4 regions of the Ferrimonas sp. YIN67 genome follow, and region 2 is predicted to be linked to each of the others. Evidence: predicted binding sites of a transcription regulator. Region 2 holds the regulator's gene; each other region holds the start of a gene.
The links. Region 2 encodes LexA, which represses DNA repair genes until DNA is damaged. Its sites were predicted from a motif close to TACTGTATNNNNATACAGTA; they were not measured.
Positions count from the first base shown of each region.

Region 1: a site for LexA is predicted at 6,276-6,295, ahead of dinB (DNA polymerase IV). Genes of this name have one in related genera too.
Region 3: a site for LexA is predicted at 3,219-3,238, ahead of recG (ATP-dependent DNA helicase RecG). Genes of this name have one in related genera too.
Region 4: a site for LexA is predicted at 2,689-2,708, ahead of recA (recombinase RecA). Genes of this name have one in related genera too.

Region 1 covers NZ_JBXVVJ010000003.1:454,288-462,221, reverse strand. The annotation lists gene AC2D8U_RS09250 (Na(+)-translocating NADH-quinone reductase subunit C) at 1-544, shown strand, start outside; gene AC2D8U_RS09245 (NADH:ubiquinone reductase (Na(+)-transporting) subunit D) at 537-1,166, shown strand; gene nqrE (NADH:ubiquinone reductase (Na(+)-transporting) subunit E) at 1,176-1,784, shown strand; gene nqrF (NADH:ubiquinone reductase (Na(+)-transporting) subunit F) at 1,819-3,042, shown strand; gene AC2D8U_RS09230 (FAD:protein FMN transferase) at 3,067-4,113, shown strand; gene nqrM ((Na+)-NQR maturation NqrM) at 4,110-4,355, shown strand; gene AC2D8U_RS09220 (hypothetical protein) at 4,598-4,960, opposite strand; gene AC2D8U_RS09215 (GNAT family N-acetyltransferase) at 5,498-6,019, opposite strand; gene dinB (DNA polymerase IV) at 6,322-7,356, shown strand; gene AC2D8U_RS09205 (hypothetical protein) at 7,496-7,903, shown strand.
Region 2 covers NZ_JBXVVJ010000009.1:163,979-171,912, reverse strand. The annotation lists gene ctaD (cytochrome c oxidase subunit I) at 1-402, opposite strand, end outside; gene coxB (cytochrome c oxidase subunit II) at 416-1,912, opposite strand; gene AC2D8U_RS17640 (SulA-like leucine-rich domain-containing protein) at 2,174-2,629, opposite strand; gene lexA (transcriptional repressor LexA) at 2,629-3,252, opposite strand; gene plsB (glycerol-3-phosphate 1-O-acyltransferase PlsB) at 3,501-5,909, shown strand; gene AC2D8U_RS17625 (tRNA-uridine aminocarboxypropyltransferase) at 5,988-6,707, shown strand; gene AC2D8U_RS17620 (NfeD family protein) at 6,792-7,244, opposite strand; gene AC2D8U_RS17615 (SPFH domain-containing protein) at 7,248-7,934, opposite strand, start outside.
Region 3 covers NZ_JBXVVJ010000009.1:59,056-66,989, forward strand. The annotation lists gene AC2D8U_RS17175 (DUF3014 domain-containing protein) at 124-999, opposite strand; gene recG (ATP-dependent DNA helicase RecG) at 1,113-3,185, opposite strand; gene AC2D8U_RS17185 (AMP-binding protein) at 3,292-4,941, opposite strand; gene trmH (tRNA (guanosine(18)-2'-O)-methyltransferase TrmH) at 5,169-5,888, opposite strand; gene AC2D8U_RS17195 (RidA family protein) at 5,955-6,338, opposite strand; gene spoT (bifunctional GTP diphosphokinase/guanosine-3',5'-bis pyrophosphate 3'-pyrophosphohydrolase) at 6,349-7,934, opposite strand, start outside.
Region 4 covers NZ_JBXVVJ010000003.1:521,461-529,394, reverse strand. The annotation lists gene mutS (DNA mismatch repair protein MutS) at 21-2,606, opposite strand; gene recA (recombinase RecA) at 2,756-3,799, shown strand; gene AC2D8U_RS09565 (regulatory protein RecX) at 3,809-4,264, shown strand; gene alaS (alanine--tRNA ligase) at 4,411-7,032, shown strand; gene AC2D8U_RS09555 (aspartate kinase) at 7,044-7,934, shown strand, end outside.

The DNA of each region.
Region 1 (7,934 bases), on a different contig from region 2:
CTCCGGTGAGTTCCTGCCCCAGATCGACGCGCGCAGTTACGATGTGAGCATGGTCTCTCGAGATCCCGCTAACTCCATCAAACCCGCCAAGGACATCGCCTCCATCGGGCGGCGTGCCAACTACGGTGTGGTGTATCTGGTCAAGGATGAGGCCGGGGCGCTGGAAACCGTGATCCTGCCGGTTCACGGCTATGGTCTCTGGTCCACCATGTATGCCTTCCTGGCCCTGGAGCCTGACATGAATACCGTCAAGGCGCTGGTGTACTACGACCAGGGGGAAACCCCAGGACTGGGTGCCGAGGTGGAAAACCCGCGCTGGAAGGCGCAATGGGTGGGCAAGAAGCTGTTCGATGAGCAAGGACAACTGGCCATCGAAGTGGTCAAAGGCGGTGCATCGGCCGGGGATCTCCACGGTGTGGATGGCCTGTCCGGAGCCACCCTGACCTCCAATGGCGTCAACAACAGCCTCAACTACTGGCTCAGCGACCAAGGCTATGCCGCTTTTATCGAGAAAGTTCGCGAAGGAGAGCTGAACAATGGCTGATCAATCGCTCAAGCAGGTCCTGATCGGACCGATCTTTGCTAACAACCCCATCGCCCTGCAGGTGCTGGGGGTGTGTAGCGCCCTGGCGGTGACCACCACCATGCAAACCGCCGTGGTGATGACCCTGGCGCTGATGTTTGTGACGGCGTTTTCCAACCTGTTCATCTCCATGATGCGCCACCATATCCCCAACAGTGTGCGGATCATCGTGCAGATGACGGTGATCGCCTCTCTGGTGATCCTGGTGGATCAGTTGCTCAAGGCGTTTGCCTACGACATCGCCAAACAGTTGACCGTATTTGTCGGCCTGATCATCACCAACTGTATCGTCATGGGGCGGGCGGAAGCCTATGCCATGAAGAGTGCACCGCTGCCCAGCTTCCTGGACGGGATCGGCAACGGCCTGGGCTACGGCTTTATCCTGTTGACCGTCGGTTTCTTCCGCGAGTTGCTCGGCTCGGGCACCCTGTTTGGTGTGGCGATCCTGCCCAAGATCTCCGAGGGGGGCTGGTACCAGCCCAATGGCCTGATGTTGCTGGCACCCAGTGCCTTCTTCCTGATCGGTTTTATCATCTGGGGCCTGCGCACCTGGAAGCCGGATCAAGTTGAGCCGAAGGAGTAAGGAGAGAACATGGAACATTATCTGAGCCTGTTTGTACGGGCCGTCTTTATCGAGAACATGGCGCTCTCCTTCTTCCTGGGCATGTGTACCTTCCTGGCGGTGTCCAAGAAGGTCTCCACCGCCTTTGGTCTTGGGGTTGCCGTAGTGGTGGTGCTGACCCTGGCGGTGCCGGTGAACCAGCTGATCTACGCGAACATCCTGGCCCCGGGCGCTTTGGCATGGGCCGGTCTGCCCAGTGCGGATCTGAGCTTTTTGCAGTTCATCACCTTTATCGGGGTGATCGCCGCCCTGGTGCAGATCCTGGAGATGATCCTGGATAAGTATTTCCCACCACTGTACAACGCGTTGGGGATCTTTCTGCCGCTGATCACGGTGAACTGTGCCATCTTCGGTGCAGTCTCCTTCATGGTGCAGAAGGACTACAGCTTCGGCGAGTCCGTGGTCTACGGCCTGGGGGCCGGAACCGGCTGGGCCATCGCCATCGTGTTGTTGGCGGGGCTGCGTGAAAAGATGAAGTATGCGGACGTACCGGCGGGTTTGCGGGGATTGGGGATCACCTTCATCACCGTAGGCCTGATGGCACTGGGCTTTATGTCGTTTTCCGGGGTGTCGCTGTAAGCGGCGGTAATAGAAGAAGTTAAAGGATAAGTCGATGGAAATTGTACTCGGCGTAGCCATGTTTACCGCCATCGTCACGGTTCTGGTTCTGGTGATTTTATTCGCCAAATCCAAGCTGGTGGCCAGCGGTGACATCACCATCAGTATTAACGGCGATCCCGATAAGGCGATCTCTACCACCCCGGGCGACAAGCTGCTGGGGGCCCTGGCGGGTGAGGGGATCTTCATCTCCTCCGCCTGTGGCGGTGGCGGTTCCTGCGGTCAGTGTCGCGTCAATGTGAAGTCTGGCGGTGGCGATATCCTGCCCACCGAGCAGAGTCACATCACCAAGCGTGAGGCCAAAGAGGGCTGTCGCCTGGCCTGCCAGGTGGCAGTCAAGAGCGATATGGATATCGAGTTGCCGGAAGAGGTGTTCGGCATCAAGAAGTGGGAGTGTACGGTTGTCTCCAACGACAACAAGGCCACCTTCATCAAGGAGCTTAAGCTGGCCATCCCAGATGGCGAGTCCGTGCCGTTTCGTGCCGGCGGCTACATTCAGATTGAAGCGCCAGCACACCATGTGAAGTACAAGGATTTTGATATCCCGGACGAGTACAGGCCGGATTGGGAGCGTTTTGGCTTCTTCGATATCGAGTCCAAGGTGGACGAGGAAACCATCCGCGCCTACTCCATGGCCAACTACCCGGAAGAGCATGGCATCATCATGCTCAACGTGCGGATCGCCTCGCCGCCACCCAACAACCTGTCGTTGCCAGCCGGTAAGATGTCCTCCTACATCTGGAGCCTCAAGGCGGGTGACAAGGTCACCATTTCCGGCCCCTTCGGCGAGTTCTTCGCCAAGGATACGGATGCCGAAATGGTGTTTATCGGTGGTGGTGCGGGCATGGCACCCATGCGCAGCCATATCTTTGATCAGCTCAAGCGATTGAACTCCAAGAGGAAGATCAGCTTCTGGTACGGAGCTCGCTCCAAGCGGGAGATGTTCTACGAAGAGGACTTCGATGGCCTGGCGGCGGACAATGACAATTTCCAGTGGCATGTGGCGCTGTCGGATCCGCAACCCGAAGACAACTGGGAAGGCTATACCGGCTTTATCCATAATGTCTTGTATGAGAACTACCTCAAGGAGCACGAAGCCCCCGAGGATTGTGAGTTCTACATGTGTGGGCCACCGATGATGAACTCCGCCGTGATCAACATGCTTAAGGAACTAGGGGTTGAAGATGAAAACATTCTGCTGGATGATTTCGGCGGTTAATTTCATAAATTAAAAAGAGCGTTCATGTCGTATCGAACCCTTTTGCCCCAAGCGTGGGTAAAGTGGCTGGCCCCTCTGGGGCTGGCCCTTGTTCTCTGTGGCTGTGCCCCACAGGCGAGCGTTGAGTCCATCAGTGGGCGTACCATGGGCACCAGCTACCACATCTCCTGGGTTTCCGATCCGGGATCACAACAGCCCCAGTTGGTTCAGGCGGCGGTGGATACCCGGCTGGAGCAGATCAACGATTCCATGTCCAACTGGCGCAGGAACTCCTTGATCAGTCAGTTCAACGATCATCACTATGACACCCCGATGCGGCTGGACCCGGACTTTATTGCAGTGCTGCATGAGTCCAAGCGGCTGCACGACCTGACCGAGGGGGCGCTGGATATCACCATCTCCCCCTTGATCAATCTCTGGGGATTTGGTCCGGATGGTCGGGTTGAGCGGGCGCCCAGTGCCGAGGCCATCGCCGAGGCGATGGCCCATACCGGGATGACCCATCTCCATCTGGAGGGGCTGATGGCCAGCAAATCACAGCCTGGCCTGACCCTGAACGTGGCGTCCATCGCCAAGGGCTATGGCGTGGATGCGGTGGCCGAGTTGCTTGAGCAGCGGGGGATCGAAAACTACCTTGTGGAGATCGGCGGCGAGCTGCGGTTGCGCGGGTTTAAACCCGATGGCAAGCGCTGGCGTGTCGCCGTCGAGCTGCCGGATACGCACGGCCGAAAGGTGGCTCAGATCATCGAGCCCGGAGATCGGGCCATCGCCACCTCAGGGGACTATCGCAACTTCTTTGAGGAGAATGGTCGGCGCTTCTCCCACCTGTTGGATCCTCGCACTGGCGAGCCGGTCAACACCCGTTTGGCGTCTGCCACCGTGCTGGATGACTCGGCGATGACGGCGGATGCCCTGGCCACAGCCTTCATCGTAATGGGCACCGAAGACTCCCTGGCACTGGCTGAACGTGAGTCTCTGCCGGTGATGTTGATTGAAAAAAGCGTCGAAGGGGAGTATGAAGTGATCTATTCCAGTGCGTATCGTCCGTTTCTACAGGAGCCTGTTCAATGACCACCTTTATTGCCACCTTTGTCCTGATGCTGGCGGTGATCCTCATGATGTCCGTGGGATATCTGATCAAGCGCAAGACCATCAGCGGTTCTTGCGGCGGCCTTGGCGGGATCGGCATCGAGAAAGCCTGCGATTGCCCCGAGCCCTGCGACAAGCGCAAGGCCAAGATGGCGAAAGAGGCCGCCCGGCAGGAAGCGGAAGCGGCGCGCCGTGCCCGTTTTGGGTCCGACCGGATCCTGTAACGCTCAAAATAAACAAACAAACCGCCTTCGGGCGGTTTTTTGTTGTGTGGATAAGCGCTCAGCAACCTGTTGCGGTTCAGGTGCGACCTACCTATTGAGTCAATCAATCGAGCGCGAGTATTGATCGCATTGTGATAGACGGGGCGGCTCATCCCGTTTAAAGCGTACCCTCCAGCACCGACTGGATTGAATTGAAAAGAGGCCAGGCCCCTTTTCCCACGCGTCTAGATGCCGTTCCCCAGTTATTGGCAAGTAAACACGGTTTTAAGGTGGAACTCAGATGCCCGTCTTCGCTCGTGTTGTGCGGCCGCAAAGGCCAAGGCTGAGTTGAGAAACTTGTTGCTGGTTTCAATCTCAGGTATTTGCGTCGCATCCGATTCGAGCTGTTGAGTGGTGACGACAAATCGGTTCATTCCCGCCTGTTTGCAGGTCAATAGAGCGTCGTTTCTCAGGATCTGGTATACCTCAAGTTCCGATTCGGCGCTGGCAAATGAGTGATATTCGCCGTCTGCCATTGGCATCACACTGCCTTGCAGGCTTGCGCAGGCGGTTAAGCCGAGGCTCATTATGATGAGCAGCGGGGCCTTCCATAGTTGAGTTGTCATTGATGCCGTGTCCTTTTTATTTTTATTGTTTCTGTCGTGGTAGCCGTGAGGAAATTATGACGGGGAGCATCCGGTTACAGAAAGCCACCACTTCACAATTTTAAAAATTAAAACAGTAGCTTGTGGTTTGTGGCAGTCATGACTCAAGGCAGTGTAAGTGCAGTTTTCAGCCTTGATATTGGCGTTGGCGTCAGGGTCGGTTTGAGGGGGGACGCGCGTTTGGAATGAGACCGCTTGCTCGGATGATTGTGAAGGCAACAGGTCGAGCTTGATGCCTGAATTGGCCGTTACGGGCGCGGGGCAGCGGGAATCATCAAAGTGTCATAGGCCACTCCAATGGCGGGGCATGTCAGTTTTGCGTTGGCTGGGCCATCACCGGCAACGAGGCATTGTGGCACCCTTGCCATCGGAGGTGGGGAGTGGAAGCCAGGGGGGAGCCAGGGCGCTGGTTCCATACGGATCAGCGGTCAGGGCTTTTGCAGGCCAAGTTGCGCTGCAGGCAGGGGCGGCCGGGAAAAATGCGGCCGCCCCTTGGGGCTATCGGCATAGGGAAGAGATCGCGGGCCACTGGTAGATGTATTCTCGGACGCGGGTACCGCAGGGGGCGTCCCACAGGCTCTCCCTGATCTGCTGGGCCCCCAGGGCCGAATAGAAACGGATGGCGTTATTATTGTCCGCCAGGACGTGAAGGTAGAGTGGCCCCTCCGTTTGGTGGGTCTGCAACCAGTGGGTGGCCTGCTCAAGTAATGCCGTACCCAGTCCCTGGCCCCGGTAGTGGGCGCCGATATGCAGATTTTCCAGGTAATGGCCCAGCTCCGGATCCTGGTTGGCCCGAATGCAGATAAAGCCGGCCAGTGTCTTGCCATCTATTGCCAGCAGGGTCCAGAGTTCAGGGTTATCGGCTCCCAATTGGCCGGCCCAGTGATCTCGATGATCCTGGGACAGGCGCTGATCGAGGTAGGCGTCGGTAAGGATGGTTCGATAGACCTGTTGCCAGCTGGCCGTATGCAGTTGGGCGATGCTGAGGTGATCCGAATAGCCAGCGAGCCGAAATTCCACGTTACTCTCCTGATAAGGGTAGGGGTAGGCACTTAGGTGTTAAGCTATCCCTTTGTTAGGAAAGCGTTTTGTGTAGGGTGCCGGGATTGAGTATCTTAGTGCTCCGCCGTCACCTCGGCAAGAACGGGACGGCTTAGTGCGCCCCTTCATGGGATGTGTTCACGCGCAAAGTGTCGATGAACCGCTTCAAGGGAAAGTGATCCGAGCTCGGTGCTGGAGATCAGGACGCTTGGCCTGAGGGATCTCTATGGTAGAATACTGTTTATTTATACAGTTAAGTGGTGAGGCCAATGGAGCAGGGGCTGCGCAAGATCATCCATGTGGACATGGACTGCTTTTTTGCCGCTGTGGAGATGCGGGATTTTCCCGAGTTGCGGGATAAACCCATTGCGGTGGGTGGCCCCGCCAACAGCCGCGGGGTGATCTCCACCTGTAACTACGAAGCGCGCAAGTATGGCGTGCGCAGCGCCATGCCCAGCAGCGAGGCGCTGCGGCGCTGTCGGCACCTGGTGCTGGTGCCGGGGCGCATGTCGGTGTACAAGGCGGTCAGTGCCCAGATCCGGGCGGTATTTGAGCGTTATACCGAACTGATTGAACCCCTCTCCCTGGATGAAGCCTTCCTCGATGTCACCGACAGTCCCCATTGTCGGGGCAGTGCCACCCTGATGGCCCAGCAGATCCGCGCCGAGATCCTGGCGGAGACGGGCCTGACGGCGTCCGCTGGCATCGCGCCCAACAAGTTCCTTGCTAAGATCGCCTCCGATGAGAACAAGCCCAACGGTCAGTGCGTGATCCTGCCGGAGCAATGCGCCGAGTTTGCCGCCGGTTTGTCATTGCGCAAGATCCCCGGTGTCGGCCCTCGCACCGCCGAACGCCTGGCCGAGCATGGCCTGCACACCGGGGCGGATGTACTCAAGCAGTCGCCGGAGCAGTTGGTCCAGTGGCTGGGCAAGTTTGGCCCCGTGCTGCATCAGCGCGCCCAGGGGATAGATCCTCGGCAGGTGCAAACTCACAGGGTACGCAAATCCGTGGGCGTGGAGACCACGGTATCTCAGGATCTTAGAGACGAGTCCGCCTGCCTGGAGATCTTGCTGGAGCTGTTGCCAGAACTCGCCCGTCGCTTGGGTGAGCGGCCGTTTAAAGGGTTGAACGTCAAATTGAAATTCAGTGATTTTCAACAGACCACGGTGGCCTGTCCGGGCAGTACGCTGGATCCCGCCAAGCTGGCGGCCCTGTTGCATACCGGGTACCTGAGGGGAAGGGGCAAGGGCGTGCGTCTGGTGGGGGTGAGCGTCAGCCTGGCCGAAACCTCGACTCCTCAGCTCAGTCTGTTGTGAGCCCCTGCACAGTACGGGCGGGTTATGGCATCAGAATCCCGTTCATTGATCCGGGTCAAGACGAGCTCCTGGGGGCCTTCTAGGCTGAAATGGTAGGGGCCCTGCCGCGTGCGCCCCGAGGTAAGCCAAGGAGGCCGTTATGAGGATCCAGAGCCGTTACCGCCAGTTGCTCACCGCCAGCGCCATGTTGATCCTGGTCGGTGGCGTGCTGTACCTGCTTGGCGTGATGTTTACTCAGGCCAAGCCCCTGCGCGATGTGGATTATTTTGATAACTATATCGGGGAGAAAACCTATTGCCGGACTCTCAACCATTACGCCGGGGACGCAGCCAAGTTGGAGCGTTTGGTGATCTACGCCGATAACAATGCCATGTATTACCTGATGTGGCGTTTTGGCAAGGAGAAGGGGGGAGAGATGGTGAAAAGCTGTAACCGGGCTCGCCGCAGTCACATCATCGAGCGCTGTGCACAGGCCCCGGATCTCTCTGTCGAGCAGGTGGTGTTGGAGTACAACCGCCAGGCCGTCAAGGACAAGGGGCTGATCTAGGGCGTTTCATCGCCTGGTTTAGCCTGCATGG
Region 2 (7,934 bases):
AAAGGGCAGGATCCAGAAGCTCCAGTTATTCATCCTCGGCAGGGCCATGTCCGGCGCCCCAATCATCATGGGGATCATCCAGTTGGCCAGCCCGGTAAAGGCGGGCATCACGGCACCAAACACCATGATCAGGCCATGGACTGTGGTCATCTGGTTGAAGAAGTGCGGATCCACCAGCTGCAAACCGGGCTGGAACAGCTCGGCGCGGATCACCATGGCCATGGCCCCACCGACCAGGAACATGGCAAAACTGAACCAAAGGTAGAGGCTGCCGATCTCCTTATGGTTGGTGGTCAGCAGCCAGCGCATCACACCGCGAGGCTGGTCATGATGGTGATGTTCGTCATGGGTGTCGACATGGCCCAGCTGATCCCGCTGGCGCTCGGTAACGGTCGTTGTCATCGTTATTCTCCTGCTACTGGCCAGCCAAGGCATTTACATCGGCGGCCTGGATCAGATCGCCGGTATTGTTGTCGAACGCGTTGCGCTGATAGGTCACCACGGCAGCAATCTGCTCGGCGGTTAGAAGGGTGGAAAATGCGGCCATGGCAGTCCCAGGCCGACCGTCTCGCACCAACGCGATGTGTTTGCTGGCCTCTCCCAATGCCACCGTGCTGCCCTTGATCGGCGGAAACGCCCCGGGCAGGCCCAGGCCATTGGCCTGGTGGCAGGCGGCACAGCTGCCGGCGTAGATCTTCTCGCCCTCTGCCATGGCACTGGCCATGGTGAACGGGATCGGTGCAGGTTCGGGCAGGGAAACCGTATTGAGCTCCGCTTCTCCCCCTTTCACTTTGGGTGCTTCCCCCTCGTCCGACGCCGCAGGCTCACTCAAGGGATCACCGGCTACATCGGCGGCCTGGATCACCTCACCTGTGTCATTGCCAAAAGCATTGCGCTGATAGGTCACCACCGCAGCCAGTTCCTTCAGGGTCAACTGAGCGGCAAAGGCCTGCATCGCGGTACCGGGACGGCCGTTGGCCACAACATCGATATGTTTGGCGGGATCACCCAAGGCGATCGGGTTATCCTTGATGGCGGGGAACACGCCCGGCAACCCCATGCCATTGGGCTGATGACAGGCGGCACAACGACCGTTGTACACCTGCTCTCCCAGCACCATGGACTCTTCCATGGTTAAGTGTTGGGACAGGGAGGCTTGCTCAGCATCCGCCGCCGCGCCAGCGAGCCGTTTTTGTTCAGCCAGCCAGGCATCGAACTCCGCTTCTGGCAGTACCTCAACAACCACTGGCATATAGCCATGGTCTTTGCCGCACAGCTCGGCACACTGTCCCCGGTAGATCCCGGGCTCGTCGACCCGGGTCCAGGCTTCGTTGATAAATCCGGGGTTGGCGTCCTTCTTGACCGCAAAGGCAGGCACCCACCAAGAGTGGATCACATCATCTGAGGTCAGTAGGAAGCGCACTTTGCGGTTGGTGGGCAGCACCAAAGGCTTGTCGACTTCCAGCAGATAGTTCTCACCCTTTGCTGCCAGGTTATCGATCTGTTCCCTCGGGGTAGACATCAGGCTGAAGAAGCCAACCTCTTCACCAAAATACTGGTAGTGCCACTTCCACTGGGAGCCGGTGATCTGAATGGTCAGATCCGCATCGCTGGGATCTTCCATTGCGATCAGGGTGCTGGTGGCGGGTACGGCCATGCCGATCAGGATCAGGAAGGGCACCACGGTCCAGGCGATCTCCACCTTGGTGCTTTCATGGAAATTGGCGGGAGTCACTCCCTTGGCTTTGCGATGATGGATCAGTGAATAGATCATCACGCCAAAGACCAGCAGGGCGATCAGGCAACAGATATAAAAAATGGTCATATGCAGGCCATAGACCCGCTGACTGATCTCGGTCACCCCAGGCGTCATATTCCAGAGCGACTCATTGGCGATGGATGGCGATACCATCAGGGCCAGGCACCAGCCCAACAGCTTGTACGTCACAGACACTTCTCCTCTGAGCATTGCTTTCGCAACGACCAGAAAGAGCTTGCACAGTACAACCTGGCTCTATGTCAGCTCCTTCCCCGAACGGGCATGGGCATACGCGTGTCCAGCTGCGCAACATCTGCCATTACAACTGCCTAAATTTGTGCAATGTTTCCGGAGTTTAAGCTACAGGCTGTGCGTTAGTTGATCAAGATCACAAAAGCACTTCGGAGTAATTATTCAGTGAACAAGATTCGGAAGGTGAAGGGTTTCCTGATTGGCGCCCTGGATCAGAAATGCAGGACAATAGGCACGCTTCTGTACGAGCTGTAAACGCCGTCCATCCCGCTCATCTATTTTTGGCAACCAAGCAAAGGCCACGGCACAGGTCCCCCCCAGCATGGCCTGCTCCAGTGCCCACAGCGCCTCCACATCATCACTGCAGCGCACACGAAGGACACGGCGGGCATCGATCCCGGCCTGGGCCAGCAAGGAAAGCCAATTGTCGGCCGGAGGGTTGATCAGGACTATCCAGCCAGCCTGTTCGGCCAGTTCGCGCAAAGCAGGCATCAAGGCCCCGAGGACATTGACGCCCGCTCCGGGTGAACAGCAGGTCGACTGGGCGGTGGACCAGGGCCGGCGGGTGCCTTGCCAAAGGCCAGGATGATTGTGCGGCGTTCCCTGCTGCGTTTTCATTATTGCCAGTCTCCGTTTCTGACGACGCCTACGGCCAAGCCCTCAATGGTAAGGGGGATCTCTGCCAAATCGACGACAATCGGTTCATATTCTTCATTTTCGGCGTGAAGATAAACGACGTTACCCTGTTTTTGAAAGCGCTTCACCGTCACTTCATCATCGCCCACCCGGGCCACTACAACCTGGCCATTACGGGCCTCTCGGGTCTGGTGGACGGCCAGCAGATCACCATCGAGGATACCAATCTCCTTCATGGAGTCTCCGCGCACCCTCAGCAGATAGTTGGCCTCGGGACGAAACAGGGTGGGATCCATCTGATAGTGGGATTCCACATGCTCCTGCGCCAGGATGGGCTCACCAGCGGCGACCCGACCAATCAGCGGCAAACCCAGTTGCTCTGGCTCAGGCTCGTTATAAAGGACCCGGATCCCCCGGGAAGTGCCGGGTACGATCTCAATATAGCCTTTGCGTGCCAGCGCCTTGAGGTGCTCTTCCGCCGCATTGGCACTGCGAAAGCCCAGCTGACGAGCGATCTCCGCCCGGGTTGGCGGCATTCCGGTGTCCAGCATGTGCTGGCGAACAAGGTTAAACACCTGTTCCTGGCGAGGCGTCAACGGCTTCATGGCGATCCCTGTGTATTCGTACAGTATTGATACTGTAATCATATACAGGTAGCTGGTGATTTCAACAGCAATCTGTTGTGGATGAGGAAAAACTTCGAGGAAACTGGTCCGATGATGACGGCAGAGTGGACAAAATACAGCCACTCTTTGCGAAGCACTTGCCGCTCTGAGAGTCAGATAGCTGCCTGCCTAGCGCTTTGGGTGTACACTCTGCGCAACTCATTCAATATCCCAGAGAAGCAACCCTCGTGAGCAACACAATCCTAAACCACTGGCAGCGACCGGTCAGTTGGATGCAAAAGCTGATGGTGAAGAGCAAGCCGATCCCGGAACGGCCGATTACCGAGTTGGATCTCGATCTCAGTCGACCCATCGTTTATGTCCTTCCAAACGACTCTTTCTCCGACCGTCTGGCACTGCATGAGTGTTGCCTCAAACTCGGTCTGCCCAGCCCGTTCGAGCCTCTAGAGCTCAAGGGAGAGATCTTCGAACGCCTGGTGGCATTGGAAGGAACCACGCCCCTGTTCGGACAGGGTAATGGCACCGACTTCAAGGCCCGTTTCGAGCGTCTGCTGCAACTTCATCGGGATCACGAGGAACTGGACGTTCAGGTCGTGCCGGTCAGCCTATTGTGGGGCCGAAACCCCGGTAAAGAGGAGAGTGTCAGTGCCACGCTGCTCAACAAGAACAATCCAACCTGGCTGCGTAAAACCCTGATCCTCTCCGTCCTGGGCCGGGATAACTTTATCCGCTTCTCCCGCGCCGTTTCTCTGCGTTATATGGCAAACAATCATGGTACCGACGGCACCATCGCCAGCAAGCTGGCGCGAGTCGCACGGGTCCACTTCGGCCGCCAGCGCACCGTCGCTACGGGGCCACGCCTGCCGGACCGTCAAGCCCTCTTCCATGCCCTGCTTGCCGCCCCGGCCATCAAGAGCGCCATCGCCGACGAAGCCAAGAGCAAGAAGATCTCCGAAGAGAAAGCCCGTCAGCGAGCGCGGGAATACCTGGACGAGATCGCGGCCGACTACTCGGACAGCCTGTTCCGGATTGGGGATCGCGTCCTCACCTGGTTATGGAACAAACTCTACCGCGGGATCAACGTACGAGGTGCCGAGCAGGTCCGCCAGCTATCCCAGGATGGCCACGAGATCGTCTTCGTGCCTTGCCACCGCAGCCATATGGACTACCTGCTACTCTCCTACGTGATCTATCGTCAGGGTATGGTCCCACCGCATATCGCGGCCGGGGTTAACCTGAACTTCTGGCCGGCCGGTCCCATCTTCCGCCGGGGTGGTGCCTTTTTTATCCGCCGCTCTTTCCGGGGCAATAAGCTGTACTCCACCGTCTTCCGCGAATACCTGGATCAGCTGTTCAAGCGGGGTTACTCGGTGGAATACTTCACCGAAGGCGGGCGTTCCCGTACCGGCCGCCTGCTGCCGCCCAAGACCGGCATGATCGCCATGACCGTCAACTCCGTCCTGCGCGGCCTCGAGCGCCCGGTCACCCTGGTCCCTGTCTACCTGGGCTACGACCACGTGATGGAGGTTGCCTCCTACCATAAGGAGCTCGCCGGCAAGAAAAAGGAAAAAGAGAGCGCCTGGCAGGTATTCTCCGCCATCCGTAAGCTGCGTAATTACGGCCAGGGTTATGTGAACTTCGGCCAGGCCATCACCATCCACCAGTTCCTCAATGAAGCCCACCCCCAATGGCGCGAAGAGAGTAACCCGGATGAGGGCAAACAACCTTGGCTGACACCAGCAGTCAATCAACTGGCCAACCAGTTGATGTGCAACATCAATGATGCCGCAGCGGCTTCCGCCATGACCCTGACCTCCAGCATCCTGCTGGCCACCGAGCAACACGCCATGGAGCGTGGTGCACTGGAAAGACAGCTGGATCTCTATCTGGATCTGCTCCGCGCCGTCCCCTATACCCCTCACACGACGGTACCGGAAGGGGATGGCAAGGCGGTACTGCAGCAGGTGCTGGATCTCAACAAGTTCCAACTGGCAACCGACCATATGGGCGAGATCGTCAGCATTGCCGATGGGTCTGCGGTGACCATGACCTACTACCGTAATAACAGCCTCCATCTGATGGTACTGCCCGCCCTGATCGCCGCCCTGCTGCTGCGCCGTGGCTGCCAGACCGAGTCCCAGCTGATCGATCAGATCCAGGCGATCTACCCCCTGCTGCAAGCTGAGTTGTTTATGGGGCTGGATCAGGCCAACGTAGCCCGTCAGGTCCAGGGGCTGATCAACGAGCTGGTGCGCCATGAACTGCTGGAGGTGTGTGAGCAGGGTCTGAAACCTCGCCAGAGTCGCCGTGCCGAGCTCTGCAACCTGGCGGATCTGATCCAGGAAACCGCACAGCGCTACGCCATCGTCCTGTCGCGACTGCAGCAGGAACCGACCATTGAGCGGGCAGCCCTGGAGAAGGACAGCACCGCCCTGGCAGAGCGCATGTCACGCCTTCACGGGATCAGCGCACCTGAGTTCTTCGACAAGAAGGTCTTTGCCACCCTGACCTCACGGCTCAAGGAGCTGGGGCTATTGGGGGAGGAGGCCGATACCGATCGCGTCAATGAACTGTGCGAGATCGTGGTCCCCCTGCTGACCACCACGGTACAAAATACCCTGGCACAATCCCGCTAAGGGACAGGCTCAAAACAAAAAGGGCGGCAACGCCCTTTTTTTGATCCCGCTCCACAGTCACTGAAATAGACTCAAATGATGAAACCGACCCATTGCAACCATGTGCTGCGTCTCAAAGACCAACGCTTAGCTGTGGCACAACGCCCCTTCAATGCTCGCGGTGCCACGGTCGCGCGATGCCCACGCTGCCTGATCGCCGAGGCCCACTGCTGTTGCCAATGGGCACGCCCCGGCAGCAGCTCGATGCACTTCGTCCTGCTGATGCATCACAAGGAGCCGATGAAGCCCACCAACACAGGTCGCCTGATCGCCGAGATCCTGCCCGATACCCAGGCATTTTGCTGGGATCGAACCGAGCCGGAACCGGCCCTGTTGGCCCTGCTGAAGGATCCCCGGTACCAACCCATGATCGTCTTCCCGGCCACCCATGCCGAGCCCGAGCGCGTGGTGGAACGGATCGAGGTCGCTGCCGACAAACAGCCCCTGTTGATCCTGCTGGACGGCACCTGGAAACAGGCCCGGCGCATGTTCCAGAGCGACTACCTCGACGGCCTGCCAGTGCTCTCCATCACACCCGGTACCGCCAGCCGCTACAAACTGCGCAGTGCCGCCCACGAGCATCAGCTGGCCACCGCAGAGGTCGCGGCCCAGGTATTGGCCCTGGGCGGTGACGAGCGAAACGCCCAAGCCCTGGATGCCTACTTTCAGGTGTTCTCCCAGCGCTACTACGCCGGTAAGCGGCAGTTGCCCGTTAGCGCGCAAGGCGAGCCCTTCGAGTTCTTACAAGGGATGAAATAAGGCTGCGACCGCTGCCAGCAAAAATGCCGTGCTTCAGGCACGGCATTCTTGCAAACCATGACTCGTCGCCTTGAGCGGCCTCGACTAAGGCTCAACGGCCATCAGCCGCAAAACCATACCCTCACTGGCCACAACGCGCACCGACTGACCGACCGGCAGGGCTTGATCACAGCGAACCCGCCAGCGAGTGTCGCCGATCTGCAAACGGCTCTCACCGGCCGGTAGATCCTGCTCGAGTACCCACTGCCGCCCCACCAATTGAGCCGCCCGATCATTGAGCATCGGCTGCTGGGTTTTATCGTTGTATCGACGAAACAACTTCCAATATCCCACGCTCAGCATGACAGCCATCGTGCCATACGTCATAAACTGGCCCGCCCATCCCCATTCGGGGAAACACCAGGCCAGCAGCGCCATCAACAGGGCCGCTGCTGCTGCCCCCAGCAGGAAGCCGCCAGTCCCCAGGGCCTCGGCCCCAAGCAGAAGAAGCCCCAGCAACAACCAGTGCCAAGCCTGAATTGCCTCAAGCCACGCCATGAATCACCCCTTTTTACCCGTATCTTTGAGCAGTTCGGCGACGCCAGCCACTGAGCCTATGATCCCACTGGCTTCCAGAGGCATCATCACCAGCTTACTGTTATCCGCCATACCAACCTCTTTAAGGGCCTCCACGTACTTCTGTGCCACGAAGTAATTGATCGCCTGCATATCCCCTTCGGCAATCGCCTTGGACACCATGGCGGTGGCATTCGCCTCCGCCTCGGCCAGCCGCTCTCGAGCTTCCGCCTCACGTTTAGCGGCTTCCAACTGGCCTTCCGCCTTGAGGATCGCCGATTGCTTTTGGCCCTCCGCCACCTTAATGGCCGCCTCACGCTCCCCTTCCGCTTCCAGGATGGAGGCACGCTTCTCCCGCTCGGCCTTCATCTGACGGGCCATGGCATCCACCAGATCCATCGGAGGCGAAATGTCGCGGATCTCGATACGGGTCACCTTGACCCCCCAGGGGTCCGTCGCTTCATCCACCTTGATCAGCAGTTCGGCATTGATCCTGTCCCGGTTAGAGAGCATCTCGTCGAGTTCCATGGAGCCGAGCACGGCCCGAATGTTGGTCATCACCAGATTCTGCATCGCCAACTCGAGGTTATTCACCTCATAGGAGGCCCGAACCGGATCCTGCACCTGAAAAAAACACACCGCGTCCGTAGTGACCTGGGCGTTATCAGCAGA
Region 3 (7,934 bases), 100 kb from region 2:
GTTCTTAGCGCGGGAACACAAGCTGCGTTTGGACTCACAAAACAGACAGGGCCGCTCCATTGGGGCGGCCCTGTTGTTCTAACAGCTGTCAGCGATAAGCTAGCGACTAACCGCGACGGCGGTTTATTCGTTCAGGGCCGCCTTGAAGCGGCGTAGCAGGGACTTGATCTTGCGAGTATTGTCCGGGCCCATGCGGATCATCACCTTGTGGGCATCGGAGTAATCCTCGATGGCCGGATCGGCATATTGGTAGTTCACCGTATGGCTTTCCAGCAGCAGTGGCTGTTCGTATTCCGGAGCACGCAGCAACAGGTCGATGGCGCTGAGCAGGGTGCCGCGGAAGCGTCCGGCGTCATAGCCCAGCTCCTGATAGGCTTCATCCAGCAGGGGCTCCACCCTCAGGTATGTATCCCGTAGCAGATCCTCTTTGAGGCGATAGAGGAAGTCGGCATGCTTGTCATAGCGGCGGTATCCCTCCGGATCCAGATACAGGCTGTTGTTTACCTCCAGGGCAATAAAGTCCTGCTTCAGAGGCTCAAACGGACCCTGCTGGCGCATGACTTCGCCCCCGGCCAGGTTATCGACGAAGACGACAAGGCGACGGAACAGGTTATTGTCGCGCACGGCGGAGTCGATCATCATGCCATCGGCGATCAGGTTGAGTTGTTCCTGGGCAAAGGGATCGCTGTTATCCAGTCCCGGGAGGGGATCCGGTTGTACCACGGGCTCGACTTCCTCAACCGGCTCTGGTTTCGCCTCGGGTTCAGGGATCGGCTCCGGTTTCGGTTCTGGCTCAGGCACCGGCTCAGTGGGCAAGGGTTGCTCGGGTAGGGTTGGTTCATTCACCACTACCTGGGGCACAGGATCGGGCTCAGGCGCCGGGGCCTGTCGGAGGAAGTAGTACCATCCGGCACCACAGGCAATCATTACCAGCAATACCACAATCAGGGCGAGCTGGTTGAGATTGGAACGGCTCTGATCGTCATCGTCTTGATACATTAGGAACACTCATCTTCCTGATTTGAATACCTATTGTGACGAGTTTGGCGCCGGAGTCCAGCACCGCCGTCACGCTTGGGGTTTTGCGTTTTGTAAGCAAGTCTGTCCAAAGATCAGGCTTGCCCGTAGATCTCCCGCCCGGCCAGCCAACGATCGATGATGGCGGGCACGCAGCGGGGGTGTTGCTGCATCAGGTGCTGGGCCAGGCGCTGTACCTGAGGGATCAGGTGGGCATCCCGGACCAGATCGGCGATCTTCAGCTCTGCCAGTCCTGTCTGCCGGGTGCCCAGCACTTCACCCGGCCCCCGGATCTCCAGATCGCGCTGGGCGATCAAGAAGCCATCATTACTCTCCCTGAGCACACCAAGGCGAGCCATGGCCGTTTTGGACAGCGGCGGGTGGTACAGCAGGACACAGTGGCTGGCCACTTTCCCTCTTCCGACACGGCCTCGTAGCTGATGCAACTGGGCCAGGCCCAGTCGTTCAGGGTTTTCGATGATCATCAGGCTGGCGTTGGGGACGTCGACGCCTACCTCGATCACCGTGGTGGCGACCAGCAGATGCAGTGCGCCGCTCTTAAAGGCGTCCATGATGCCCTGCTTTTCGTCCGCCCTCATGCGACCGTGCACCAGGCCAACCTTCAACTCCGGCAGGGCTTTTGTTAATTCCTCCGCCGTATCTTCCGCCGCCTTACACTGCAGGACCTCGGATTCATCGATGAGGGTGCACACCCAGTACGCCTGGCGGCCGCCGGCACAGGCTTGGCGTACTCGCTCGATCACCTCGGGGCGCCTGGTGTCCGCAATCGCCGCCGTGCTGATTGGGGTTCGTCCCGGAGGCAGCTCATCGATCACCGAGACATCCAGATCGGCGTACGCCGTCATGGCCAGGGTACGTGGGATCGGGGTGGCGGTCATGATGAGCTGATGGGGGTAACGACCATCTTTCAGGCCCTTTTCCCTCAGTTCCAGTCGCTGGTGGACGCCAAACCTGTGTTGCTCATCGACGATGGCCAACGCCAGGTGATCAAAGCTGACGGCAGACTGAAATATGGCGTGGGTACCCACCACCATCTGGGCCTCGCCACCGGCAATGGCCGCCAGGGTCGTATCTCTGGCTTTGCCCTTGAGCTTACCTGCCAACCAGGCGACCTCAATGCCTAATGGCTTGAACCAATTGGAAAATGCCAGGGCATGCTGCTCCGCTAACAACTCAGTGGGCGCCATCAGGGCGACCTGACAACCCTGGCCGATGGCGGTCAGGGCAGCGAGGGCAGCCACCAGGGTTTTTCCCGATCCAACATCCCCCTGTACCAGGCGCATCATGGGCTCGGTGCCAGCCAGATCGGCACGGATCTCCCGAACCACTCTCTGTTGTGCATCGGTGGGGGAAAAGGGCAGGCTGGCCAGGAAGTCCTCTTCCAACGTCGGGATGATCGTCAGCGGCAGGGCTTGATGGCCACCAAGGTTGGCACGCATCTGCAGCATCGACAGGTTTTGTGCCAGCAACTCCTCCAGCACCAGGCGCTGCTGGGCCGGGTGCTCTCCGGCTTCCAGTTGCGCCAGGCTGACGTCCGGCGCCGGTCGATGGATAAACTGGATGGCGTGGGAGAGGGGGAGTTGGTCCGGATAGAGGCCGTCGGGTAATAACTCTGGCAAGGGTTTGCGTGCCAGCAGCTTGAGGGCTTCATCGGAGAGTTTTCTGAGGCTGGCCTGCTTGAGCCCCTCGGTGGCCGGATAGACAGGCGTCAGGCTGTTTTCCAGCAGGGGGTAGGTCTGCTCGCCAAGTACGTGGTACTCGGGATGGATGATCTCCAGACCCTTGAGTCCGGCTCGGATCTCGCCAAAGGCACGCACCTGTGCACCGATGCGAAAGCTCTCTTTCTGACCCAAAGCAAAATTAAAAAAACGTAGGGTGATGGGGCCACTGGGATCCACCAGTTTGACCGTCATCATCCGCTTACGGCCATAGCTGACGTGGGCGCTGAGTACTTCGCCTTCGATGGTGGCGTGCTGGCCGGGTGTCAATTCGGCAACGGGCCAGACTCGGGTCCTGTCCTCGTAGCGCAGTGGCAGGTGGAAAAGCAGATCTTGGACCGTCATGATCCCAAGGCGTGCCAGCTTCTGTGCCAGCTTGTCACCCACGCCCTTGAGGGTGGTAATGGGCAGTTCCGCCAGGGGATCCAAAGTGGCAAGAGCAGTCACGGGCGCGATTCCAATTACTGTACGTTTGTCCAGATAATAGCAGCCCGTGACTTAAGGATCAGCCCCTTATGGAGCCGATGGGATGGCGTTATTCCGCTTCCCAAAGGATCGCTTCGTTGCGCATGGTGCTGATGGTCTCGCCGTAACGCTGCTCCAGAACGTGACGCTTGATCTTCAGCGTGGGCGTCAGAACCTCATTCTCTACGGTCCAGGGCTCGTTAACGATCAGTACACCACCGACAACTTCGTGGGACTCCAGGTGGGCGTTAACCAGGCGCAGGGTGGACAGCAGTGATGCCTTGACTTCGGCTTGCGGCAGCAGGGCAGCCCCCTCCGATAGCTGGACCAGTGCCACTGGATAAGGGGCGCCGGAGCCAATGACGCAGACCAGCTCGACATGACTGTCCTGGGCGAATTTGCGCTCAATCGGCACTGGGCTGACGTATTTACCCTTGGCGGATTTAAAGTTGTCTTTGACCCGGCCAATGATGGTGACGAAGCCATCGGCATCGATCTCAGCTTGATCACCGGTGCGGAAGAAACCCTCTTCAGTAAAGGCCTGTGCCGTTGCTTCGTCATTGCCGTAGTAACCAGAGAACAGTCCCGGACTCTTAAACAGCAGCTCCTGGTTGTCGCCGATCTTCACCTCGCAGTCGATCCCAGGTGCCCCGACCGTGCCGATCTTATCGGCACGAAATGGCAGGTTAAGCGTGGCATAGGCACCATTTTCCGTCATGCCCCAGGCTTCGGTGATGTTCATGCCGATCCCTCGATACCACTCCAGCAGGGCCGGGGACACGGGGGCGGAGCCACACCCGAGTACCTTGGCACTGGCAAGGCCCAATTGGGTTCGGATCTTTTTGGCGACGATGTTTTTGATGATAGGCAGCTTCAGCAGCAGTTCCAGCTTGCTGCGGCCCACCTTGTCGATGATGTTCTTCTGGAACAGGGTCCATAGGCGCGGTACGGAAAGGAAAAAGGTAGGCTGGGCGACCTTAACGTCCTCGATAAAGGTGTCGAGGCCCTCGGCGAAATAGGCCGTCATGCCGCAGTAGATGCTGGATGCCTGGATGTAGACCCGCTCGGTAATGTGCGCCAGGGGCAGGTAGCTGATCACCCGGTCCTGGGGGGTGGCCCCCAGGTGCTTGCTGACCGTGCTTCCCGCCCAGCTGTAGGCCCGGTAGGTCTCGACGGCTCCCTTGGGATCGCCGGTGCTGCCGGAGGTGTAGATGATGGTCATCACTTCATCCAGCTGTGGCCTGGGCTCGTCCAGTGGCCCAGCCATTTCAACCAGTTGGTGCCAGGCATATTGAGTTGGCAGGCTGGGGTAGGACATGTCAAAGCGCAGCAGGTCGTCGGGAATGGCATTGGCTTGGGATTGGGGATCATCCAGCTTGCCGATGAACACCGCCTTGGCACCCGAATGCCTGAGTACATAGCGGATGGTGTCTTCGTTGGCCGTCGGATAGATGGGGATGGAGATGTAACCTCCGGCCTGGAGGGCCAGATCGGCAATAAACCATTCGGCGCAGTTTTTGGATAGGATGGCCACCTTTTCGCCACGCTCCAGTCCCAAGTGGCGCAGGGCACCGGCGAGGCGGTAGGCCAGCTCACGGGTTTGGGCCCAGGTATAGTCGGTGAGCTGGCGCCCTTTGGGCTGACGCAGAAAAACCTGATCCGGTTGTTGCTGGCACCAGTGATCCAGCATATCGAGCGGCGTGCGAAGGTCGTTGCTCATTATTCTCTCCAGTCTTGTATCGTTATGGGCCGTATTCGGCCTCTGATCGGGCACGTTTCATGACGTAGCCTCTATATCCGACAGTATGGCGCTGGCGGGCACGACTCAGATAGCAAAAACCGGTCGTACCAGTCCCAAAAGTAACGGATAAGTAACAAAAACTGTAGACAACAGGGGTGAACGTGCAAAATAAAAAGCGGCCTCTGGGGCCGCTTTTTGTTTGGTGCTTAGAGACTCGCCTCATCATCCAGGTGTTCCCAAGCGCTGCGGTTCATCTGCACCTTTTGCCACCAGCTGTCGTCGGCCTGGATCTGGCCCAGCTCATCGATATGAGGGTAAGGCAGACCTTTCTGCCGACAGATCTTGGCAAAGATGGGGTGGCCCCCCTCGAACAGATGGCGCTGGCAGAGCGCCTCATCCAGCTTGCGCTGGCCATACTGGCCAGCTCCTTGGCGCTGACGCTGGGCTTCATAGAGAATGAGGGCGGCCGCCACGGAGACATTGAGGGACTGTACCATGCCCACCATGGGGACGATGATCTCCTGATCGGCCAACGCCAGGGCCTCGGCGCTGATCCCGTCACGCTCATTGCCCATCATTAGGGCTGTCGGCTTGGTATAGTCGATCTCCCGGTAGTCTTTGGCCGAGTCCGACAGGTTGGTGACGATCACCTGCATCCCCTGCTCGCGAAAATGCCTAACCGCCTCGGCAGTATTATTGTGGCTGCGGATATCGACCCACTGACTCGAGCCCGATGCCTTGTGATTGGAGATCCGGCCCTGCTCGGCCAGCCAGATGGCATGGACCTCGGGGATCCCGACGGCATCGGCGGTGCGGATCACGGCGGACAGGTTATGGGGTTTATGGATATGCTCCAGGCAGACAGTCAGGTCCGGCTGGCGGTTATCCAGCATGGCATTGATGCGGGCGAGGCGTTCTGGGCTCATATTGTTTGACTCTGTGAATACAACAACGGGGACCTCAGGCCCCCGTTTTCTTGGGATAATGGGGGCTTACAGCACCATCACACCGTCCATCTCCACCAGCACACCCTTGGGCAGCTCTTTGATGCCGACGGCGGCGCGGGCCGGGTAGGGCTCCTGGATGTACTGACCCATAATCTCGTTGATCTTGGCGAAGTTGGCCAGGTCCAGCATGAAGATGTTCAGTTTGACGATGTCCTGCAGGCTGCCGCCTGCGGCTTCACATACGGCTTGAAGGTTTTTAAAGACCTGGACTACCTGGGCCTCAAACTCTTCGCTGACCTTCTCCATGGTGACGGGATCCAGTGGGATCTGACCGGACAGGTAAACGGTGTTGTCGACCTTGACGGCCTGGGAGTAGGTGCCAATGGCGGCGGGCGCCTTGTCGGTATGGATAATGATTTTCTCAGCCATGAGGGGGTCCTTAGTTACGTCCTCGGGAGGCGCGCATCACCTCTGGCAGCACCCGGATCTTGCGCAAAACATTGGCAAAATGCACCCGGTTGGCCACCGTCAGGGTCATGTTGATGGCGTAGATCCGCCCGTCTTTATCTTCGGTATTCAAATTCTGAATATTGGCTTCGGCACTGGCCACGACCGAGGTCAGCTTGGCCAATGCGCCCTGGTGGTTGACGATCTCGACTCGCAGTTCGGTGACGTACTCGGCATCCACGTCATCGGTCCACTCTACCGGCATAAACTTCTCCGGATCGGACTCCATGGACTTGACGATGTTGCGACAGGTGTCTCGGTGGACCACCAGCCCCTTGCCCGGACTGATATGAGCCACCACGTCATCACCCTCGATGGGGCGACAGCATTTGGCGAAAGTGACCAGCATCCCCTCGGCACCCTTGATGGGCAGTTTGGAGTCTTCCCGTGCCTTGAGGGAGTCGGCATCACCACGAAGTCGCTGGGCGACTACCAGGCTCATCACATCGCCAAGGCCGATGGCGGAGAGCAGGCTGTCCAAGTTGTCGTAGTTGGAGTCCGCGATCACGCTCTGAACCTGATCTTCAGCAATGTCATCCAGGCGCAGCTCCCCCAGGGCGTGGTTGAGCAGGCGGCGGCCCAGGTTGACGGACTCCGTCTGTTCGACGTTTTTCAGTACCTGGCGGATCTTGGCGCGGGCCTTGCCCGAGACCACAAAGTTGAGCCAGGCCGCATTAGGCCTGGCACCCGGCGCAGTGATGATCTCAACGGTCTGACCGGATTTGAGCGGCTGGCTTAGTGGGTAGGCCTTGCGGTTGACCCGGGCGCCGACACACTGGTTGCCCACATCGGTGTGGACTGCATAGGCGAAATCGACGGCGGTTGCGCCCACTGGCAGTTCGAGGATACGGCCCTTGGGCGAGAATACGTAGATCTCGTCCGGGAACATATCGTTCTTCACCGATTCAATAAATTCGAAGGAGTTGCCAGCACTCTGCTGCAGCTCCAGCAGGCTCTGCATCCATTTACGGGCACGGATCTGCGTGGTGGTCGCGTTGTCATCGTCGCTCTTATAGAGCCAGTGCGCGGCGACACCCTTGTCGGCCATCTGATCCATATCCTCGGTGCGGATCTGGATCTCCACGGGCACCCCGTGGGGGCCAAACAGGGAAGTGTGCAGACTTTGATAGCCGTTGGCCTTGGGGATGGCGATGTAATCCTTGAAGCGACCGATCATCGGCTTATACAGGGTGTGCATCGCTCCAAGGGCACGGTAACTGGTGTCGATGCTGCTGACGGTGATGCGACAGGCATAAATGTCCATCACCTGTTCAAACTGGATCTCTTTGTTCACCATCTTGTTGTAGATGGAGTAGAGGTTTTTTTCGCGGCTGCGCAGGCGATAGTCCACGCCCAGTTCATCGAGCCGGCCTATGATGGCGGCCTCGATGTTGTTCATGATCTCCTTGCGGTTACCACGAGCCTTGGAGACCACCTCTTTCAATACCCGATAGCGCATCGGATACATGGCGCGGAAGCCCAGATCCTCCAGTTCGTTCTTAACGTTATGGATCCCCA
Region 4 (7,934 bases), on a different contig from region 2:
TGCATCATACGGATGAGCGGTTAGCCGTCCAGCTTGGCTTTCAGGCTGTAGAGCAGATCCAGGGCCTGGCGCGGGGTCAGGCTGTCGGGATCGATCTGCTCCAACGCCGTCATTGCCGGGTGAGACTCAGGCAGCAGTGGCAGCTGTTCACAGCTCGGCAGACTCGCGCTCTGACCGCTGTTTTCCTGTTGCTCCAGCTGAGCCAGGCGCTGCTTGGCGGCTTGCACCACAGGCTTGGGGACTCCTGCCAGGGCCGCGACCTGCAGACCGTAGCTGCGGCTGGCTGGTCCCTCCTGCACCGCGTGCATAAAGGCGATGGTATCGCCATGTTCCATGGCATCCAGATGCACGTTAACCACCCCTTCCATCCGTTGTGGCAGCTGGGTCAGCTCAAAGTAGTGGGTGGCAAACAGGGTTTGTGCCTGGATCTGGGTGGCCAGATGCTCCGCCGCGGCCCACGCGAGAGAGAGTCCGTCGTAGGTGGAGGTACCTCGGCCGATCTCATCCATTAGTACCAGGGAGTGGCGGGTGGCATTGTTGAGGATGTTGGCGGTCTCGGTCATCTCCACCATAAAGGTGGAACGGCCCGAGGCCAGATCGTCGGAGGCGCCGATGCGGGTAAAGATCCGATCGATTGGCCCCAACACGGCATGCTCTGCCGGTACAAAGCTGCCGATATGGGCCATCAGGGCGATCAGGGCCGTCTGACGCATATAGGTCGACTTACCCCCCATGTTGGGACCGGTGACGATCAGCATGCGACGCTGTGGCGAGAGGTGCACCGGATTGGCGATAAAGGGCTCCTTGAGCACCTGCTCGACGACCGGGTGGCGGCCGCCGTCGATGGCGATCCCGGGTTGTTCGCTTAATTGGGGGCGGCTGTAGTTGAGGGTCTCGGCCCGCTCGGCCAGGGTTTGCAGGACGTCCAGCTCGGCACAGGCAAAGGCACACTCCTGCAGGGCTGCCAGGGCGGGGAACAGGAGATCGAACAGTTCTTCGTACAGTCGTTTCTCCAGTGCCAAGGCCTGGCTCTGGCTGTTGAGCACCTTATCTTCGTGCGCCTTGAGCTCGGGGACGATAAAGCGCTCGGTATTCTTCAGAGTCTGGCGGCGAATATAGTCGGCGGGTACCAGGGCGGCCTGGGCCCGGCTGACCTCGATAAAGTAGCCGTGTACCTTGTTGTAGCCGACCTTGAGGGTGGCGATCCCGCTGCGCTCTTTCTCTCTTCGCTCCAGTTCGCCCAAGTAGTCGGTGGCGCCTTTGGAGAGGGCTCTGAGTTCATCCAGTTCGGCATTGTAGCCTTCGGCCAACACCCCGCCATCGCGGATCACAACCGGTGGGTTTTCGCAGATCGCCCGCTCCAGTAACTCGAGCTGGTCGGGGAAGGTGCTGATCCGGTTTGCCAGGTTTCCGACCTTTCGGCCGGACAGTTCGGTCAACAGTGCCTGCAGCTGGGGCAGTTGGCCCAGGGCCTGGCGCAACCGGCTCAGATCCCGAGGGCGGGCGCTACGCAGCGCTAGGCGGGCCAGTACCCGTTCCAGATCGCCGATTGGCTTGAGGGTTTCGGCCAGCTCCACATAGAGTCCGCTCTCCTTGATCCCCGCAACCGTCTCGAATCGCTCCTCCAGGGCGCTACGCTGCGTCAGTGGCTGATGGAGCCAGCGTTTGAGCAGGCGTGAGCCCATGGCCGTGGCGCTGGTGTCCAGCACCGAGGCCAGGGTATTATCCAGCCCACCGGCAAGGTTCTGGGTGAGTTCCAGGTTCTTGCGGGTCGCGGCATCGAGCACGATATGGTGGCCATCCTGCTCCTTGATGATGCTGCGGATATGAGGCAGTGCGGTACGCTGGGTATCCTTGACATACTGCATCAGGCACCCGGCTGCACACAGGGCACGCTCTGCCTGTTCGACGCCAAAGCCGCTGAGATCCCGAGTGGCAAATTGGTCATTGAGCAGTTTACGGGCGGTGCCGATCTCAAACTCCCATTCCGGTCGACGGCGCAGGCCCTTGAATCCTTCCAGCAGATCCATCCGTGGGAACAGCTCGGGGTAGAGCAGCTCGGCTGGATGGGTGCGTTGCAGCTCGGCCGCCAGGGCCTCGTCGTCTTCCAGCTCATTGACGGTAAACCGGCCCGAGGCGATATCCAGGGTGGCGTAGCCGTACTGCCCCCGCAGTTCATACACGGCGGCCAACAGATTGTCGCGGCGCTCCTCGAGCAGGGCCTCGTCGGTGACCGTGCCGGGAGTGATGATCCGCACGACCTTACGCTCGACCGGCCCCTTGGAGGTGGCCGGATCGCCGATCTGCTCACAGATGGCGACGGAGACACCGCGCTGGACCAGGCGTGCCAGGTAGCCCTCAACCGCATGATAGGGCACCCCAGCCATGGGAATGGGATCGCCGGCCGCATGGCCACGGGCAGTCAGGGAGATGTCCAGAAGCTCGGAGGCACGCTTGGCGTCGTCGAAGAAGAGTTCATAGAAGTCCCCCATCCGGTAGAACAGCAGCACGTCCGGGTGCTCGGCTTTGATGGTGAGGTACTGACGCATCATCGGCGTGTGCTGGCTGAGATCGGCGCTTTTGAGCTTGGCCACGGGGACTCCCATAATCGGTTTTTGCAAACCGCCTATGATACCGCAAAGCCCAGGACCTGCACCGATCCACACGGAATTTTCCGCACAGGGTTGATACTGTATGATTGTACAGTATACTAGCCACAATTAAGTCAAATCGTATCGCCACCTTGGAGCTAGGAATGGACGAGAACAAAAAACGCGCGCTCGGTGCCGCGCTCGGTCAGATTGAAAAGCAGTTTGGTAAGGGTTCCATCATGCGCCTGGGCGATGCGACCACCCTGGATATCGAATCCGTGTCTACCGGCTCTTTGGGCCTGGACATCGCCCTGGGGATTGGCGGTCTGCCTTACGGTCGTATCGTTGAGATCTACGGCCCGGAATCCTCCGGTAAAACCACTATGACTCTGCAGGTGATTGCCGAAGCCCAGAAGCAGGGTAAGACCTGCGCCTTCGTTGATGCTGAGCATGCACTGGATCCCATCTACGCAGCCAAGCTGGGCGTGGATGTGGATCAGCTGCTGGTATCCCAGCCGGACACCGGTGAGCAGGCGCTGGAGATCTGTGACATGTTGGTTCGCTCCGGTGCGGTTGATGTGGTGATCGTTGACTCCGTGGCGGCCCTGACGCCGAAGGCGGAGATTGAAGGCGAGATGGGAGACTCCCACGTAGGCCTGCAGGCTCGTCTGATGTCCCAGGCGCTGCGTAAGCTGACCGCCAACATCAAGCGCTCCAACACCCTGTGTATCTTCATTAACCAGATCCGGATGAAGATTGGTGTGATGTTCGGCTCACCGGAAACCACTACGGGTGGTAATGCCCTGAAGTTCTACGCCTCCGTGCGTCTGGATATCCGCCGTATCGGTGCCATCAAGGATGGTGATGAAGTGGTGGGTAACGAAACCCGGGTGAAGGTGGTGAAGAACAAGGTCGCACCGCCATTTAAGCAGGCTGAGTTCCAGATCCTCTACGGTGAAGGCACCTCTAAACATGGTGAGCTGATCGACTGGGGTGTGAAGCAGAAGCTGGTGGAAAAATCCGGTGCCTGGTACAGCTACAAGGGTGAGAAGATTGGTCAGGGTAAGGCCAACTCCATCCGTTTCCTTAAGGAAAACGTGGCCATCGCCGACGAGATCGAAGGCTTGCTGCGAGAGCAGTTGCTGGTGGCGGCTAAACCCGCCGACGATAAGGACGAGGTGCTGGAAGACGCACCGGAACTGTCCTAATCAACGCCGGTGCGTAAACCCAAGCAGGGTCAGAGCGCACTGGCCGCTACGGTGGGACTCCTGTCCCGCCGTGATCACAGCCGCGGAGAGTTGAAGCGAAAGCTTCAACACCGCGGTTTTTTGTTGGTGGAGATCGAGGCGGCCATTGAGCGGGTGATAGAGCTGGGTTATCAGGATGATGGTCGCTTTGCCCTGGCCTTTGTTCGTTACCGCAGTCAGGGCGGTAAGGGCCCGTTGCGCCTGCGCGCTGAGCTCAAAGAGCGACAGGTGGAGGAGGCCCTGATCAAGGCGGCACTGGCACAGGAGGAGATCGACTGGTTTGAACTGTGCCGGGATTGCCGGGCACGCAAGTTTGGTGAGTCCCTGCCGACTGACTTCAAACAGCGGCAGAAGGTGCAACGCTATCTGGCGTATCGTGGCTTTGATCGGGAGCAGATCCAGTACGCCCTGTCTCCCCCAGACTAAAAAAAGGACTGGGAAGACGCCTAAGTGGTGGCAGAGTGCCCCGTGGCTCTGGTTTGCAGGGGGGGGATGCGGATATAATTGGCCGTTTGTATCGCCGCGCTGCGCAGCATTGCGTCCGGCAATCGTCAGTTTATCAGGATGACCGTATGCACATGACTACCGCCGAGATCCGGGAAGCGTTTCTGGAGTATTTCCGAAAAGAGGGCCACGAAGTGGTGCCTTCAAGCTCCCTTGTTCCTCACAACGATCCCACCCTGCTGTTTACCAACGCGGGGATGAACCAGTTCAAGGACTGCTTCCTTGGGGCCGAGCAGCGCAGCTATGTGCGTGCTGCCAGCGCTCAGCGCTGTGTGCGTGCCGGTGGTAAGCATAATGATCTCGAGAACGTTGGCTTTACCGCCCGCCACCATACTTTTTTCGAAATGCTGGGTAACTTCAGCTTTGGCGACTACTTCAAGCGTGATGCCATCAAGTATGCCTGGGTCTTTTTGACCGAGGTTCTGCAGCTGCCCAAAGAGAAGCTGTGCGTCACCATCTATGAGACCGATGATGAAGCCTTCGAGATCTGGACCCAGGAGATGGGGGTTCCGGCTGAGAACCTGATCCGCATTGGTGACAATAAAGGCGCCCCGTACGCATCCGATAACTTCTGGACCATGGGCGATACAGGCCCTTGTGGTCCCTGCACCGAGATCTTCTACGATCATGGCGAGGAGATCTGGGGCGGCCGTCCAGGCACACCGGAAGAGGACGGCGATCGCTTTATCGAGATCTGGAACATCGTATTCATGCAGTTCAACCGTCATGCTGACGGCACCATGGAGCCGCTGCCTAAGCCGGCCGTGGATACCGGCATGGGGATTGAGCGCATCGCCGCAATCATGCAGGGCGGCCACTCCAACTATGACATCGATATCTTCCAACGCCTGATCAAGGCGGCAGCGGAAATCACCGGTGCCACTGATCTGGATAACAAGTCTCTGCGTGTGGTGGCCGATCACATCCGCTCCTGTGCCTTCCTGATTGTCGATGGTGTGATGCCCTCCAATGAAGGTCGCGGCTACGTGCTGCGCCGGATCATTCGTCGCGCCATCCGTCATGGTCGCAAGATGGGCGCCGCAGATACCTTCTTCTACAAGTTGGTGGGTGAACTGGCCGACACCATGGGCAGTGCCGGTGAAGAGCTGAAGAAGCAGCAGGCCATGGTTGAAAAGGTATTGAAGATCGAAGAAGAAAACTTCGCTCGTACCCTGGATCGTGGCATCGCCCTGTTGGGCGATGCGCTGGATCAGCTGGAGGGCAAGGAGCTCGACGGTGAGACTGTCTTTAAGCTGTACGACACCTTTGGTTTCCCGGCGGACTTGACCAACGATGTGGCCCGCGAACGCGGTTTTACCATCGATGAAGCGGGCTTTGAAGCTCAGATGGAAGCCCAGCGTCAGCGTGCGCGTGATGCGGGTAACTTTGGTGTGGACTACTCCAAGGTGCTGACCATCGACAGTGAAACCGAGTTTACCGGTTACGATGCCACGGAAGGAACCGGCCAGATCGTCGGGATCTACGTGGAAGGGGAAGTAACCGACCAGTTGGCCGATGATCGCGAAGCCCTGCTGGTATTGGACCAAACCCCATTTTATGCCGAGTCCGGTGGTCAGGCCGGTGATACCGGTGAGATCATCACCGAGGCAGGCCGCTTCCTGGTGATGGATACCACCAAGGTAGGCAAGGCCTTTACCCATAAAGGTAAGCTACTCAGCGGTGCCATTGCCAAAGGCGATACCGTTGAGGCCAAGGTCGATGCTAAGCGTCGTGCCGGGATCCGACTGAACCACTCTGCCACGCACCTGTTGCATGCCGCCCTGCGCAACGTGTTGGGTGAACACGTTAACCAGAAAGGCTCCATGGTGATGGCCGATCGCCTGCGTTTCGATTTCTCCCATCTGGAAGGGATGAGTGCACAAGAGCTGGCGGCGGTAGAAGCCCAGGTGAACGAGCAGATCCGTGCCAACCACAGCATCGATACCGAGTTGATGGACATCGACGCCGCCAAGGCCCGCGGTGCCATGGCACTGTTTGGTGAGAAGTACGACGACGAAGTTCGTGTGCTGGCCATGGGGGATTACTCCATCGAGCTGTGTGGCGGTACCCACGCCGAGCGCACCGGCGATATCGGCTTTATGAAGATTGTTTCCGAAGGCGGGATTGCGGCAGGTGTGCGTCGTATCGAGGCCGTGACCGGAGCCGGTGCCCTTTCTTATGTGTCTGGCCAGGAATCTGAACTGGTGAAAACCGCGGCGCTGGTTAAGGGAGATGCGGCTTCCGTCGCTTCTAAGGTACAGGGCCTGCTGGATCGTAACCGCCAGCTGGAAAAAGAACTGGATCAGCTCAAACAGAAACTGGCCACTGCCGCATCGGCAAACCTGGCCGACCAGGCGATTGAGATTGCCGGGACCAAGGTATTGGTAAGTCAGTTGGAGAATGCCGACAGCAAGGCGCTGCGTGGCATGGTGGATGATCTGAAAAACCAGCTGGGTAGTGGCGTTGTGCTGCTGGGTAACGTGGCCGGTGGCAAAGTTGGGCTGATTGCCGGTGTGACCAAAGACCTGACCGGTAAGGTCAAAGCCGGAGAGCTGGTGAATCTGGTCGCACAGCAGGTGGGCGGTAAAGGCGGCGGTCGTCCCGATATGGCGATGGCTGGCGGCACCGATGCCTCGGCATTGCCAGCGGCCCTGGAATCGGCCAAAACCTGGTTGACCGACAAGCTGTAATCGGAGCCCGCGTGGCACTATTTGTTCAAAAATTTGGGGGCACCTCGGTCGGGACGATGGACCGTATCGAGGCCGTTGCCGATAAGATCGCCCGGGCCTATCGCGCGGGGGATCAGCTCGTGGTGGTGTTGTCGGCCATGGCCGGTGAAACCAACCGTCTGCTTGGGTTAGCCAAGCAGATCTCGGCACAGCCTGAGCCTCAACAGTTGGATATGTTGATCAGCACTGGCGAGCAGATCAGCATCAGCCTGATGGCCATGGCTCTGCAGAAGCGGGGGATCCCTTCACGGCCTCTGCTGGGGGATCAGGCCGGGATCCAGACTGACGGGCGTCATGGCCGCGCCCGCATCGAAACGGTGGTGCCCGAAGTGGTACGGCAACTGCTCGATGAGGGGGTGGTGCCCGTGGTTGCTGGCTTTCAGGGGCGCTGCCCGGCCCAGGCGTTAACGACCCTGGGGCGAGGTGGCTCTGACACCACTGCGGTGGCCCTAGCGGCGGCGTTAGAGGCCGATGAGTGCCAGATCTACACGGATGTAGATGGTGTTTATACGACGGACCCACGGGTTGAGCCCAGGGCCCGTAAGATGGATACCATCACGTTTGAGGAGATGCTGGAACTTTCCAGCCTCGGCGCCAAGGTGTTACAGATCCGCTCGGTGGAGTACGCGGGCCGATATAATGTGCCATTACGGGTGCTTTCCAGTTTTCAGGACGGAGCGGGTACGCTGATCACCTATGAGGAGTCGATTATGGATGCACCGGCAGTGTCGGGAATTGCTTTTACTCGGGACGAAGCCAGCATTACCCTGGTTGGCGTACCGGATGAAGCCAATGTGGCCGCTCGGATCCTCACGCCTATCGGCGATGCAGGCATCGACATCGATATGATCGTGCACACGACC